Regions from separate parts of the Mesorhizobium sp. RCC_202 genome, predicted to be linked through region 1. Evidence: predicted binding sites of a transcription regulator. Region 1 holds the regulator's gene; the other holds the start of a gene.
The links. Region 1 encodes LexA, which represses DNA repair genes until DNA is damaged. Its sites were predicted from a motif close to TGTTCNNNNTGTGTTCNG; they were not measured.
Positions count from the first base shown of each region.

Region 1 (4,192 bases):
GTGAAGAAATACGCCGCGGCAATCGCGCTCATCTCGATCGCCGCTTATCTCGTCATCTCCGGCATCGTGGTCGCGGCCGAGCGCAGCTTCATCATGCTGGCGGTGATGCTGATTGCGGTGCTTTTCGATCGCGCGGCGCTGACCATGCGCAATCTGGCGATCTCGGCCATCGCCGTCATCCTGGTTTCGCCGCACGAGGTGGTCGGCCCGAGCTTCCAGATGTCGTTTGCCGCGACCGCGGCGCTCGTCGGCGCCTATGCCGGCTGGGCCGACTACCGCGCCGACAAAATACGGGCGCCGCCGGCAAAGCATTCATTCCTGGGTTTCTGGTCGAGAAAACTGGCGGTTGGCGTCGGCGGCGCGGCCATGACATCGCTGATCGCCGGCAGCGCGACGGTGCTGTTCGCCATTTGGCATTTCCAGCGCGTATCGCCGCTCAGCCTGGTGGCCAACCTTGCGGTCATGCCGATCGTCTCACTGATCGTCATGCCGTTTGCAGTGCTGAGCGCATTGGCCATGCCCTTCGGCCTCGACGGCCCGTTCCTCTATGTGATGGGCAAGGGCCTGACGGCGATGGTTGCGATTTCGGCATGGATTTCCGAGCGCTCGCCGGTCGACGCTGTCGGCCTGATCTCGATCCAGTCGGTGCTTCTGGCAACGATCGCGCTTGTCATCGCCACCATGGCGACCACCTGGCTGAGGCTCGCCGCCGCGCCCTTCGCGCTTGCCGCCTTGCTGGCCATTCCGCATGTGCGCACCCCGGACCTTCTCATTTCGGAGGATGCGCATCTGGTGGCGATGCCGATCGGCGGCGGCGAGCTCGCCATCAACCGTGAGCGCGCCAACGAATTCACGACCGACAACTGGAAGCGAGCGCTGCAGTCGGAAACGATCGTGCCGCCGGAGATCTTCGCCAGAGGCGCGTTGGACGTCGCCGATCCAGTCGACCTGCCGCCGGGCTCACCTTTCTACTGCACCGGTGACCTGTGCATCGGCCGGCATCCATCCGGCGCGATCGTCGCGCTCGCCGAGACCCGCGACAGCGCACGCCCAGCCTGCGGCTTCGCCGACCTCATCGTCATCAACGACGCCACGGCCTACAATCCGTGCTGGGATCCGCGCATTCTCGTCGTTACCAAGCGGCAGCTCGCGCTTGACGGCAGTGCCGCCGTCTTCTTCGACACGCAGTCGGCAACGGCGCGGCCAGTCGTTCGCTACGCCGTCGAGCAGCCGTACCGGCCCTGGCACGAGCAGCGGAAATACGCGCGCGAGGCGAGGGGGCTAGCGCCGTACAAAAAGCCGGAGAGGGCGGATGCGAAGCCCTCGCCGCCGGCTCAGTAGATCGCTACGCAATTCCGGACGGAAAACCGCTGTGCACTTTTCCTGGAATTGCTCAGTAACGTCTGATCAGCCCGACAAGCTTGCCCTGCACCTTGACCCGGTCAGGCCCGAAGATGCGCGTCTCATAGGCCGGGTTGGCGGCTTCGAGCGCGATCGAGGCGCCCTTGCGGCGGAAGCGCTTGAGCGTCGCTTCCTCATCGTCGACCAGCGCCACGACGATCTCGCCCGGGCTCGCCGTGTCGGCGTTGCGGATGATGACGGTGTCGCCGTCGAAGATGCCGGCCTCGATCATCGAGTCGCCCTTGACCTCGAGCGCGTAATGCTCGCCGCCCGTGATCATGTCCGGCGGCACGGAGATCGAATGCGTCCGGTGCTGAATGGCGTCGATCGGTACACCGGCGGCGATGCGGCCCATGACCGGGATAGAGATGGCCGAAACGGCATCGTCGTCATTGCTCGGCGAGGGTGCGCGCGATGAAGCCGCCGGCTTGATCTGCCGGCCGAGATTGCCTTGGCCCTGGCCGCCCTGGATGACGCTTGGCGAAAACTTCCTCGCGGCATTGAGGCCGGGCGCGATCGAATCGGGCAGCCGCAGCACTTCCAATGCCCGCGCCCGGTTGGGCAGCCGGCGAATGAAACCGCGTTCTTCCAGCGCCGTGATCAGTCGGTGGATGCCGGACTTCGACGCAAGGTCGAGCGCTTCCTTCATTTCGTCGAAGGACGGAGGAATGCCGCTCTCTTTCAGACGTTCGTGGATGAACATCAGGAGTTCATGTTGTTTGCGCGTCAGCATCGGCCGCCCCCAAGGGTTCAGAAACCAGAATCAGAAAAACAAACCCAGAACAAACACTATCTGTTCCAGTTGTGTTCCGCAACCGTTTAAAGTTTAGTGAATTTGTTAGGACAGCCGAAACCATGTTGCGTCGGCGCGGATGCCGTTGCGAGGGCCGGCTGAGCCTTAGGTCTTGATTCCGTTCCATTTTACAACCCCATCGTTCACAGGAGACGGGGACGTCCACATCGTGAATGCGCAGGGCGGGATAGGCTCTGCCACCCGATTCATCTGCGGCACCGTGAACGAAACGAACTCAAAAGGCCAACGTCGGCATAATTCCGATCTCTCGCCTGGCATCGATGGACCAGCGGACAAGGACAAAAGGGTCTTGCCGTAGCGTGGACGGCGGTGAGACAAACCGCGCATGGCCGGCGGTAGCTTCATATGCTGCGTCGGGCCCGAACGGGAGGCAATTGCATAATGACGGGAATTCCTGATCTGGCGTCTGTTGAGGCGATGGACGCCGCCGATCCGTTGCGCTCCATGCGCGATCGCTTCGTGCTGCCCGATGGGGTCATCTATCTCGACGGCAATTCACTGGGTGCCGCTTCATCCGATGTCTTCAGCGAGATCGAAAACGCCGCCAGGCGTGAATGGGCGCAGGATCTGATCCGCGCCTGGAACACCGCCGGCTGGTTCGACATGCCCGTCGAATTGGGTGACCAGCTTGGGCGCTTGATTGGCGCCGGATCCGGCCAGACGGTCGTCTGCGATACGACTTCGATCAACATCTACAAGGTTTTGCATGCAGCGCTGGCCATGCGGCCTGAACGGTCCGTCATCGTTGCCGAGGGCGATAGCTTTCCGACCGACCTCTACATGGCGGAAGGCGTGGCCTCGACACGGCCCGGCACGGTGCTGAGCCTGGAAGGCGTCGACGCCCCGGCGATCGAGGAATTGATCGACGAACGCGTCGCCGTCATCCTCGTCAACCACGTCAACTACAAGTCCGGTCGGTTGCGCGACATGGCGACGCTAACGCGCAAGGCCCACCAGGCCGGCGCGTTGATCGTCTGGGATCTCTGCCATACGGCGGGTGCGCTGCCGGTGAATCTCGACGGCTCGAATGCCGATTTCGCCATCGGCTGCACCTACAAATATCTCAATGGCGGTCCGGGCGCGCCGGCCTTCATCTATGCCGCGAACCGCCACCACGGCGACATCCGCCAGCCGCTCAGCGGCTGGTGGGGCCATGCAAGGCCTTTCGCCTTCGAACAGGGTTATGCCGCAGGCTCGGGCATTCGCCGGTTCCTGTGCGGAACGCAGCCGGTGTTGTCGATGCGGGCGCTGAAGGGCGCGCTCAATCTCTGGGACGAGGTCGACATGACCGTCGTGCGCGACAAAAGCATCGCGCTGACGGATCTGTTCATCCAGCTTGTCGAAGCCAGATGCGGCGCCTTTGGCCTCGAGCTAGAAAGTCCACGCGATGGCGCCGAGCGCGGCAGCCAGGTGTCCTTCGCCCATCCCAACGGCTACCAGGTGATGCGCGCCTTGATCGAGCGTGGCGTCATCGGCGATTTCCGCGCGCCGTCCACCATTCGCTTCGGCTTCACGCCGCTCTATGTCGGCTATCGCGATGTCTGGGATGCGGTCGGCGTGCTGGAGGATATCCTGCGCACAGGCGCCTGGCAGGACGCGCGCTTTGCGGTCAAGACGGCCGTTACCTGAAGCGGAATCGCCCGCTTAATGGGCCTTTTCGCTGCGTAGACGAAAACGCTGGATCTTGCCGGTCTGGGTCTTGGGCAAGGCCGCGATGAACTTTACTGACCTGGGGTATTTGTAAGGCGCGATCGTTGCCTTGACGTGATCCTGCAGGCGTCTGACCGTCGCGGCGTCCGGCGCCACGCCGGTTGCCAGCACGACATGCGCCTCGACGATCTGACCGCGTTCGCTATCCTCGGCGCCGATGACGGCGCATTCCGTGACGTCGGGGTGTGACAGAAGTGCTGCTTCGACCTCAGGGCCGGCAATGTTGTAGCCGGCGCTGACGATCATGTCGTCGGAGCGGGCGGCGAA
Region 1 is NZ_JBFUPO010000005.1:133,550-137,741, reverse strand. It holds partial or broken gene AB6802_RS13475 (ComEC/Rec2 family competence protein) at 1-1,341, shown strand, start outside; gene lexA (transcriptional repressor LexA) at 1,394-2,134, opposite strand; gene kynU (kynureninase) at 2,597-3,844, shown strand; gene AB6802_RS13460 (AMP-binding protein) at 3,860-4,192, opposite strand, start outside.

Region 2 (4,192 bases), 230 kb from region 1:
ACCGGATTGGCGATCAGAATGCCGCCGCTCAGGCCAAGCGCCTGTCGTGTTTCGTAGAAACGGGCGATCTCTTCCGCGTTGTGCAGCGTGAGCGGGGCGCGGAAGCGCGACTGCCGCGACCAGAAGGCCGGCATGGTTTCGCAGGCGTGGCCGACCACCGGCACGCCGCGCGTCTCCAGCACTTCCAGCGTCTTTTCGATGTCGAGGATCGCCTTGGCGCCGGCCGAGACGACGATGACCGGCGTGCGCGCCAGCTCATCGAGGTCGGCCGAAATATCAAAACTCTTTTCCGCGCCCTTGTGGACGCCGCCGATGCCGCCGGTGGCGAACACTTTTATCCCGGCGATATGCGCGGCGATCATGGTCGCGGCGACGGTGGTGCCGCCGGTGCGACTTTCAGCCACCGCAAAGCCGATATCGGCGCGCGACAGCTTCATGGCGTCGCCGGTCATGGCAAGCGATTCGCGTTCGCCGTCGGAGAGGCCGATCTTGATGCGGCCGTTGACCACGGCGATCGTCGCCGGTGTGGCGCCGCCCTCGATGATGATCTGCTCGACCTTGGCCGCCATCGCGCCATTGTCGGGGTAGGGCATGCCATGGGTGATGATGGTCGATTCCAGCGCCACCACAGGCTTGCCGGCGCGGAGCGCTTCGGCGACCGGCGGATGGATGTCGATGAAGGGGCTGGCGGTTTGCGGCGTCATGTCTGTCTCCGATCCGGAGAATTGGGCTCCGGCAAGATGATTTTTCTGGCCCTATGCCACTTCCCGCGCCTGCGGCACAAGGGCAAGCGCCTGCGCGAAGCTCGCCGCCGTGAAGGCCGGCACGGCCTCGGCGCTCTCGATGGCAAGCATCGCCGCGGCCAGGCCCTCGCGCAGGGCGGAGCGCAAGGGCAGTCCGCGCAGCATCGCGGCAACCGTTGCGCCCGTCAGCGCGTCGCCGGCGCCCGTGACGTCGGCAATCCGGCGCGGCGCGGGCGGATCGATCTCGAACATGCCGCCATCGTCGAAGCCCAGAACCGGGGCGCTGCCGGCGGTGATCACGCCGGCGCCGAGGCCAGCCTGCCTCAGCTTGCCGACGGCGTCCCCATCCGACAGACCGGCGCCGACAAGGGCCGCCACTTCGCGGCGGTTCATGAAAAGCAGTGACAGCGCCTCGAGCAGCGGCGCCAGGCGGACGACCTTGGCCGGCGAGACGGCGATGGCAAAGACCGGCCGCCCGCCGGCCAGTGCTGTCAGCCGTTCCAGCGCCGCTGTCGGCAAATTGGCGTCGCACAGGATGGCGTCGGCGGCGTCGATCGCCTCGCGCACCTTGGCGCGTCTTATCTGCTTTGGAAAAGCGAGATCGTAGAGCGCCATGTCGGCCAGGCCGACAATCAGCTCGCCCTCTGCGTCGATCAAGGCCGTATAGCTCGGCGTGACGCGGTCGAGAAACACCACCGAAAGGTCGGTAATGCCGGCATCGTCGATGGCCGAGGCAACTGTCTCTGCAGCCACATCGCCGCCGCGCACGGACATCAGCGAGGCCGACACGCCGCGCTTGACCACGCTGCGCAGCGCGTTGAAGACGACCCCGCCGACATCCTCGCGCATGACGCCCGGATTGGAGGCGGCGGGCACATAGGCGCCCGACACCTGGCCGCGCCGGTCGATATGGGCGCCGCCCAGCGCCAGGATTGTCGGGGATGTCGGCATGCGGGGAGTTCACCTCATTGATCGTTCGGCTGCGCACACTAGGTTTCTCCGGGCAGCCTCGCAATCGTTCGCGATTCGGGCGGCCGGTTTAGCGGGTGCTTCTGGACCAGTCGTCGCGGCCGCGACTAGCCCTGGTGAGACAAAAATAGAACAAATCCAGATATTGAATGTTTTTCAAATGTTTGTTGCCTCTTGCCAAATGAGAACAAAAAAGGTACAAACTAACAGGGATTACGGATTGTCCGGCCTTCATTGACGACCAAGGGGTGATGTATCATGGCTCAGAATTCTTTGCGGCTTGTAGAGGACAAGGCAGTGGACAAATCAAAGGCTCTGGATGCGGCGCTGTCGCAAATCGAGCGCGCTTTCGGCAAGGGCTCGATCATGCGGCTCGGCGCCAACGAGCAGGTGGTCGAGATCGAAACCGTGCCGACCGGATCGCTCGGCCTCGACATCGCGCTCGGCGTCGGCGGCCTGCCGCGCGGCCGTATCATCGAGATCTACGGGCCGGAAAGCTCGGGCAAGACGACGCTGGCGCTGCACACGGTGGCCGAAGCCCAGAAGAAGGGCGGCATCTGCGCCTTCGTCGACGCAGAACATGCGCTCGACCCGGTCTATGCCCGCAAGCTCGGCGTCGATCTGGAGAACCTTTTGATCTCGCAGCCCGATACCGGCGAGCAGGCGCTGGAAATCTGCGACACGCTGGTGCGCTCCGGCGCCATCGACGTGCTGGTGGTCGATTCGGTCGCGGCGCTGACGCCGCGCGCTGAAATCGAAGGTGAGATGGGCGATTCGCTGCCGGGTCTGCAGGCTCGCCTGATGAGCCAGGCGCTGCGCAAGCTGACCGCCTCGATCTCGCGCTCCAACACCATGGTCATCTTCATCAACCAGATCCGCATGAAGATCGGCGTCATGTTCGGCTCGCCGGAAACCACGACCGGCGGCAATGCGCTGAAATTCTACGCCTCGGTGCGCCTCGACATCCGCCGCATCGGCTCGGTCAAGGACCGCGACGAGGTCGTCGGTAACCAGACCCGCGTCAAGGTGGTCAAGAACAAGCTGGCGCCGCCCTTCAAGGTGGTCGAGTTCGATATCATGTATGGCGAAGGCGTGTCGAAGACCGGCGAACTGGTCGATCTCGGCGTCAAGGCGGGCGTCATCGAGAAGTCGGGCGCCTGGTTCTCCTACAATTCGCAACGTCTCGGCCAGGGCCGCGAGAACGCGAAGCTGTTCCTGCGCGACAATCCCGACACCGCGCGCGAAGTCGAGTTGGCGTTGCGCCAGAATGCCGGTCTGATCGCCGAGAAATTCCTCGAGAATGACAGGTCCGAAGGCAACGGCGATGACGGTTTCGAGGATGAAGCTGGCGCTGTCTGATGCGCCGGAATTCCGGGAACGGGCAATTAGCCGGCTTGGCCGGAGTTCGGCCACAATCCCGGTTTATTGTCTTATGCTTATGTAATTGAGTTCTTGAGTATTGCGTACCCGAACCGCCGGCCCTCGTGCCGGCGGTTTTGCGTTTTAAGCGCGGGAATTCGAGCGCTGGGCTTTGTCGCCTGGCTAAAGCGCGTCGCGCTGAAACAGACGACGCGCTTCAACGCTTGTTTTTGCGCATGTCGTTTCCCCAAAACCGCTGCGCATTTTTGGGCGACATGCTTAGTTCCCGTGTTTCTGGACAGCGCCAAGGCCTATCGCTAAAAGGCCAGTCCATCACTTCGTTTTGACGCCATTCCGGACGGACTTCACACGTTTCCTGGAATTGCTTTAAACACAATGCTCATTGCCGCCGGCCGTGCCGGCGGTTTTCGCGAAAAAGGCAAGTACCATGGTTGGCGTGAACGAGATCCGGTCGACATTCCTCGACTACTTCCGCAAGGAAGGGCACGAGATCGTCGCCTCGAGCCCGCTGGTGCCGCGCAACGACCCGACATTGATGTTCACCAATGCCGGCATGGTGCAGTTCAAGAACGTCTTCACCGGCCTGGAGAAGCGCCCTTACTCGCGCGCCTCGACGGCGCAGAAGAGCGTGCGCGCCGGTGGCAAGCACAATGACCTCGACAATGTCGGCTACACCGCGCGCCATCTCACCTTCTTCGAGATGCTCGGCAATTTCTCGTTCGGCGATTACTTCAAGGAACGTGCCATCGAGCTTGCCTGGAACCTGATCACCAAAGAATTCGGGCTGAACAAGGACAAGCTGCTGGTCACCGTCTACCACACCGACGACGAGGCGGCTGGCTACTGGAAGAAGATCGCCGGCTTTTCGGACGACCGCATCATCCGCATCGCGACCTCGGACAATTTCTGGGCGATGGGCGACACCGGCCCATGCGGCCCGTGCTCGGAAATCTTCATCGACCGCGGCGAGCACATCTGGGGCGGCCCGCCCGGCAGCCCGGAGGAAGACGGCGACCGGTTCCTGGAATTCTGGAACCTGGTGTTCATGCAGTATGAGCAGGTGACGAAGGAAGAGCGCATCGACCTGCCGCGCCCGTCGA
Region 2 is NZ_JBFUPO010000005.1:366,228-370,419, reverse strand. It holds gene AB6802_RS14670 (pseudouridine-5'-phosphate glycosidase) at 1-704, opposite strand, end outside; gene AB6802_RS14665 (carbohydrate kinase family protein) at 756-1,694, opposite strand; gene recA (recombinase RecA) at 1,971-3,071, shown strand; gene alaS (alanine--tRNA ligase) at 3,520-4,192, shown strand, end outside.
Region 2: a site for LexA is predicted at 1,896-1,913, ahead of recA (recombinase RecA). Genes of this name have one in related genera too.